DNA from 2 places in the Blautia sp. HCP28S3_G10 genome. Region 1 is predicted to be linked to the other one. Evidence: riboswitches for the same ligand, from Rfam matches in the RefSeq annotation. Region 1 holds a riboswitch; the other holds the start of a gene.
What was found. A riboswitch is a leader RNA that binds a small molecule or an ion and turns the genes downstream of it on or off. The one in region 1 is predicted to bind ZMP and ZTP.
Positions count from the first base shown of each region.

Region 1 (3,422 bases):
CCCATACTTCGGAAAGTGCTACGTTTACGCCGAGCTCTTTACATTTTGCTTCTACAAAGTCAAGCTCTGCCTTTGTATCTGTCGGGAATGCATTGATTGCAACAACGCATGGAAGTTTGTAAACATTTTTGATGTTGCTTACATGTTTCAGAAGGTTCGGGATACCTTTTTCCAGTGCTTCCAGGTTTTCGTTGTTCAGATCAGCCTTCGGCACACCGCCGTTGTATTTCAGTGCACGTACAGTTGCTACGATAACAACTGCGTTCGGGTGCAGCCCTGCCATACGGCATTTGATGTCGAGGAATTTCTCAGCACCGAGGTCAGCACCGAATCCTGCTTCTGTGATTGCATAGTCTGCAAGTTTCATGGCCATTTTTGTTGCTGTTACGGAGTTACATCCGTGAGCGATGTTTGCGAATGGTCCGCCGTGAACGATTGCCGGTACATGCTCCAGTGTCTGAACAAGGTTTGGTTTCAGGGCATCTTTCAGAAGTGCTGTCATAGCGCCTTCTGCATGAAGGTCACCAGCTGTTACCGGTTTCTGCTCTGCAACTTTTCCGTATGTATATCCGATGATGATCCTGGAAAGTCTTTCTTTCAGATCTTTGATGTCGCTTGCCAGGCAGAGAACTGCCATGATCTCGGATGCAACTGTGATGTCATATCCGTCTTCACGCGGCATTCCGTTTGTCTTTCCGCCAAGTCCGTCTACTACATTACGAAGCTGACGGTCATTCATATCCACGCATCTTCTCCATGTGATCTTACGTGGGTCGATGTTCAGTGCGTTGCCCTGGAAGATATGGTTGTCGATCATTGCTGCAAGAAGGTTGTTTGCTGCTCCGATCGCATGGAAGTCACCTGTGAAATGAAGGTTGATGTCTTCCATTGGAACTACCTGTGCATATCCGCCGCCTGCTGCGCCGCCCTTAACACCGAATACCGGTCCGAGGGATGGCTCACGAAGAGCAACCATAACGTTCTTGCCGAGTTTCTGCATACCATCTGCGAGACCTACTGTTGTGGTTGTTTTTCCCTCACCTGCCGGTGTCGGGTTGATAGCTGTTACCAGGATCAGTTTGCCGTCTTTTTTTTCTGTTTCTTTCAGAAGGTTGTAATCGATCTTTGCTTTGTATTTTCCGTACTGCTCCAGGTATTTGTCATCAATACCTGCTTTTGCTGCGATTTCTGTAATCGGCTGCATTGTGCACTCCTGTGCAATTTCGATGTCACTTTTGAATCCCATAAGTTTAGTCTCCTTTCTTGTAGACACCTGACCGACGATCATAATAATCCCTCATTTTTTATGATCTTTAATGATTTAAAAAAGGGCAGTATCTGATATGTTCTCAAATACTGCCCAGACGGTCGGCTCTTGCAAATCTCTGATTCCCATGTGGTGATTTCCACTGCTCCGCCAGTAGTCAGAGATTTCTTTAACTTGTTGAGAAAATACTATCATAAAACATAGTGTCTTGTCAAGAAAATATCAATGTTTTTCTTAATTTCTTGCAATTTGCAAAAGAAACATATTTGTTTTTTATTTAATATGCATAATATTTTATTACAAAACAAATTATAGCTGACATTTTCCACTTCTGGTCATGTTCTTTTTTTAACAAAATATCTAAAGATTTAACATCCTTTGTCAAAACAGTGGTTTCAGCGTCGGATATAACTTCCTGAACTTCTGATATTTTTCTTCATATTTAGCAACCAGTTCTTCTTCCGGCTCCACAGTATCTACTACATGCGCCATTTTCTTTCCGATTGTCTCAACGTCCGGATATACTCCACAGCCTACAGCAGCCAGCATAGCGCCTCCCAGAGACGGTCCCTCTTCCACTTCCGGAACATCTACTTTCAGATTCATTACATTTGCAATGATCTTCTTCCAGAGAGGGCTCTTTGCTCCGCCTCCGCAGATTTTGGTACGCTCAATCTTTATTCCAAGGCTTCTTGCCACCTCGAGGGAATCACGGAGTCCGAATGCAACACCTTCCAGAACCGCCTGCGTCATATCTGCCCTTGTTGTGTCCATGGACATACCGAAGAATACGCCTCTTGCATCAGGATTGTTATGCGGGGATCTTTCTCCCATCAGATACGGAAGGAAAAAAACACTGTTCTCTCCCAATGTTTTTATCGGCGCCTGTTCTGCTGCAAAATCCCCTGTCCGGAGAATTTCTTCTGCCCACCATTTATTACAGGAAGCAGCACTTAACATACAGCCCATAAAATGATAGCTTCCATCTGCATGGCAGAAAGAATGAAGTGCATTATTTTCATCTACTCCGAATTTCTTACTGGATATAAAGATAGTGCCTGAAGTTCCAAGAGAAATATTGCACTGTCCGTCGCCGACAGTTCCTGTTCCAACTGCAGCTGCCGCATTATCACCGGCACCTGCCACTACTTTCACCTCTTTCGAAAATCCAAGTTCTTCCGCGATCTCCGGTTTCAGATTTCCGACTACTTCCCAGCTTTCATAAAGCCTTGGAAGCTGCTCTTCTTTTACATCACAGATTTCCATCATTTCTTTGGACCAGCAGCGTTTTTTTACATTGAGAAGCAGCATGCCGGATGCATCGGATACATCTGTACAGAAAGATCCTGAAAGTCTGTATGCCAGATAATCTTTTGGCAACATGATCTTTGCGATCTCTGCAAATTTCTCCGGCTCATTTTTCTTCATCCACAGAATCTTCGGTGCCGTGAATCCTGCAAATGCAATATTTGCCGTATACCGGGATAATTTTTCTTTGCCGATCTCATTATTCAGATATTCTGTTTCCTTCTGGGAACGTCCGTCATTCCAGAGAATTGCAGGGCGGATCACCTTATCATCTTTATCCAGGGTAACCAGACCGTGCATCTGCCCGCCAAATCCAATTCCGGCAACCTGCGAACGGTCGATTCCTTCTGTCAGTTCCCTCATTCCTTCCATGCTCTGGCTGAACCAGTCTTCCGGATTCTGTTCTGACCAGCCTGGATGGGGAAAGAAAAGAGGATATTCTTTTGATACAATATTACAGATTTTTCCTGATTCCTGCATCAGAAGAAGTTTCACTGCTGATGTTCCAAGATCTACTCCAATAAAATACATATTTTTCCCCATTTCTTTTGATGTACCTGCACAAATTTCAGGAATATGCAAGACTCTTTGCAATATCAACAGTCACTTCCTCATGACCGATCAGCCATTTGTTCTTAGCTGTAAGAAATTTGTCTTCTCCTTCAGAATCCTTCTCAAAGGTAAGCTTTGTATTCGTTCCTCTTGGAAGAACCACAACACACTGAAAGCCACTTTCTTTTACATGACACGGTGCATAATGAAGTGTCGTTGCATATACTTCTATGGCAGTTCCTGCAGGAACAAGGAATGCTTCTACTTTAGAAGTGTCATATGTAAAATCCCGCTC
Region 1 is NZ_JBQHUL010000011.1:11,216-14,637, reverse strand. Features, by position in the region: gene ACTNB8_RS06455 (formate--tetrahydrofolate ligase) at 1-1,246, opposite strand, end outside; ZMP/ZTP riboswitch at 1,352-1,435, opposite strand; gene xylB (xylulokinase) at 1,649-3,106, opposite strand; gene ACTNB8_RS06445 (DUF4867 family protein) at 3,144-3,422, opposite strand, start outside.

Region 2 (3,422 bases), on a different contig from region 1:
AAAATATATAAAATTAATCTCAAAGGAGGAAGATTTATGGGTGATCTGTACTCAGAATATCTGGTAAAAAAACAGCCGACGACAAAGGACGCAGTGATAAGATACGGCCTGATTGCACTGACAGTACTTTTTGCGGCAGCAGGTCTTTTTATGATCCCGCTTCTGCTTATAGTTGCGGTTGCACTTGCGGTAGCCTGCTATTTCATCATTCCGAAGACAGATATGGAATATGAATATCTTTTTGTAAATGGGGAACTTGATATTGATGCAGTTATGGCAAAGTCCAAACGAAAAAAAGTGAAATCACTGGATATCAGGGAGGCCGATCTGATCGCACCACTGAATTCTCATCGAATGGACTATTATAACGGAAATACAAAGCTGAAAACGCTGGATTATTCATCAGGAGATCCGTCTCACAGACGCTTTGCTGTTATAATAAAATCCGAAAATGAAAACTGCAGAATCATTATCGAACCGGACGAACATATGATACAGGCTATCAAAAATTCAGCACCTGGCAAAGTTTTTTTGGATTGACACTGTAACTTATTTTTGTTACACTAGGCTACAAATCTTATATTAAACAATACAAGGGAGGAAATGCAATGGGTACTATCATCGGTGAAGGTATTACATTTGATGACGTTCTGTTAGTTCCGGCGTATTCAAAAGTAATTCCGAATCAGGTAGATGTGACAACGTATTTAACAAAAAAAATCAAACTTAACATTCCTATGATGAGCGCAGGTATGGATACAGTTACCGAACATCGTATGGCAATCGCAATGGCGAGACAGGGTGGTATTGGTATTATCCATAAGAACATGTCTATTGAGGCGCAGGCAGAAGAGGTAGATAAAGTAAAACGTTCTGAGAACGGTGTTATTACAGATCCATTCTTTTTATCCGCAGACAATACTCTTGAAGATGCAAATAATCTGATGGCTAAATTCCGTATTTCCGGTGTGCCGATCACAGAAGGCCGGAAACTTGTCGGTATCATCACCAACCGTGATCTTAAATTCGAAACAGATTTCAGTAAAAAAATCAGAGAATGTATGACTTCCGAGGGTCTGATTACCGCAAAAGAGGGAATCACACTTGAAGAAGCAAAGAAAATTCTCGCAAAATCCCGTAAAGAAAAATTACCCATTGTAGATGATGATTTTAATTTAAAAGGTCTGATCACCATTAAGGATATTGAAAAACAGATCAAATATCCGCTGGCAGCAAAAGATGCTCAGGGAAGACTTCTCTGTGGTGCGGCTGTTGGAATTACTTCCAATGTTCTTGCACGTGTGGAAGCACTTGTGAATGCAAATGTCGATGTTATTGTTATTGATTCTGCACATGGTCATTCTGAGAACATTCTTAAGGCTGTCCGTCAGATCAAAGATGTGTATCCGGATCTTCAGGTTATTGCAGGTAACGTTGCTACAGGAGCTGCTACAAAGGCTCTTATTGATGCAGGTGTGGATGCTGTTAAAGTTGGTATCGGACCTGGATCTATCTGTACAACACGTGTGGTTGCAGGTATTGGTGTGCCGCAGATTACAGCAGTAATGGACTGTTATGAAGTTGCAAACCGCTTCGGAATCCCGATCATCGCAGATGGTGGAATTAAATATTCCGGAGATGTTACAAAAGCAATTGCAGCAGGAGCAAATGTTTGTATGATGGGAAGCATGTTCGCCGGATGTGATGAAAGCCCGGGAACATTTGAATTATATCAGGGACGTAAATACAAAGTTTACCGTGGAATGGGATCCATCGCAGCCATGGAAAACGGCAGCAAAGACCGTTACTTCCAGGAAAATGCGAAGAAACTTGTTCCTGAAGGTGTTGAAGGCCGTGTGGCTTATAAAGGTCATATTGAAGATACTATTTTCCAGCTTATAGGTGGTCTCCGTTCCGGTATGGGATATTGTGGAGCAGAGAACATCGAAACGCTGAAAACAACCGGAAGATTTATTAAGATTTCCGCTGCATCTCTTAAAGAGTCTCATCCGCATGATATCCATATCACAAAAGAGGCTCCGAACTACAGCGTAGACGATAAATAATTTTTCCCTTGAAAATTAAAATAAAGTATTGTAAAGTATAGATAACGACTGCATGACTGGCGGAAAGTAGGAATTACCTACAGGGAGTGCAGTAAGTGAAAAGCCGACCGCCTGGGCAGCCTGAATGACAGACTACCCAGGCGGTTTTTTGATGCCAAAGTATACAAGAGAAGCTGTCAGTGGCAGATTTTCTGTATGCCAAAGTATGCAAGAAAGGCTGCCGGTGGCAGACTTTCTGTATTCAAATCGAGGTAGTGCATTCCAATACAATAAAGTGCAAAAAGGAGAATGATCATGGAAAAAATTTCACTGGAACAGGAACTGAAAAAAAATTCTTATCCCGGAAGAGGAATCATCATCGGACGTTCTGCTGACGGAACAAAAGCAGTAACTGCATATTTTATCATGGGACGCAGCGAAAACAGCAGAAACCGTGTTTTTGTAACAGAAGGAGAGGGAATCCGCACAGAGGCATTTGACCCGTCAAAACTTACTGATCCAAGTCTTATCATTTATGCACCGGTAAGAGTCCTTGGAAATAAAACCATCGTAACAAACGGAGATCAGACAGATACAATTTATGAAGGCCTTGACCGTCAGCTGACATTTGAACAGTCTTTAAGAAGCCGTGAATTTGAACCGGATGGACCGAATTATACACCACGTATTTCTGGTGTAATGCATATTGAAAATGGAAAATACAGTTATGCAATGTCAATTCTCAAGAGCAACAATGGGAATCCAGATGCATGTCTCCGCTATACATATGCATATGAAAATGCAATTCCTGGAGAGGGACGTTTTATCCATACATATAAATGTGATGGAAATCCACTTCCGAGTTTTGAGGGAGAACCAAAACTGGTTGATATTCCGAATGATATGCACGAGTTTGCAGAACTGCTCTGGAATAATCTGAACGAGGACAATAAGGTTTCTCTTTTTGTACGTTATATTGATATTGAAACTGGAAAATATGAAACAACTATCATAAATAAGAACTGCTAAGGGGGAAAGAGAAATGAAAGAACTTCAGTTAAAATATGGCTGCAATCCGAATCAGAAACCGTCCAGAATTTATATGGAGGATAATGGAGAACTTCCAATTAAAGTTCTGAGCGGAAAACCTGGATATATCAATTTCCTGGATGCATTTAATGGCTGGCAGCTTGTGCGTGATCTGAAAAAAGCTACCGGACTTCCGGCCGCAACTTCTTTTAAACATGTTTCTCCTGCAGGAGCTGCAATAGGACTGCCTCTTACAGAAACACTTGCAAAGATCTACTGGGTAGATGATATGAACTGGAAGGAGTTTTCTCCACTTGCATGTGCTTATGCAAGAGCCAGAGGCGCAGA
Region 2 is NZ_JBQHUL010000015.1:24,760-28,181, reverse strand. Features, by position in the region: gene ACTNB8_RS07880 (DUF6106 family protein) at 37-540, shown strand; gene guaB (IMP dehydrogenase) at 609-2,066, shown strand; ZMP/ZTP riboswitch at 2,109-2,190, shown strand; gene ACTNB8_RS07870 (IMP cyclohydrolase) at 2,361-3,074, shown strand; gene ACTNB8_RS07865 (phosphoribosylaminoimidazolecarboxamide formyltransferase) at 3,088-3,422, shown strand, end outside.
Region 2: linked by a shared signal. The riboswitch ahead of ACTNB8_RS07870 (IMP cyclohydrolase) and the one ahead of ACTNB8_RS06455 (formate--tetrahydrofolate ligase) in region 1 are both predicted to bind ZMP and ZTP.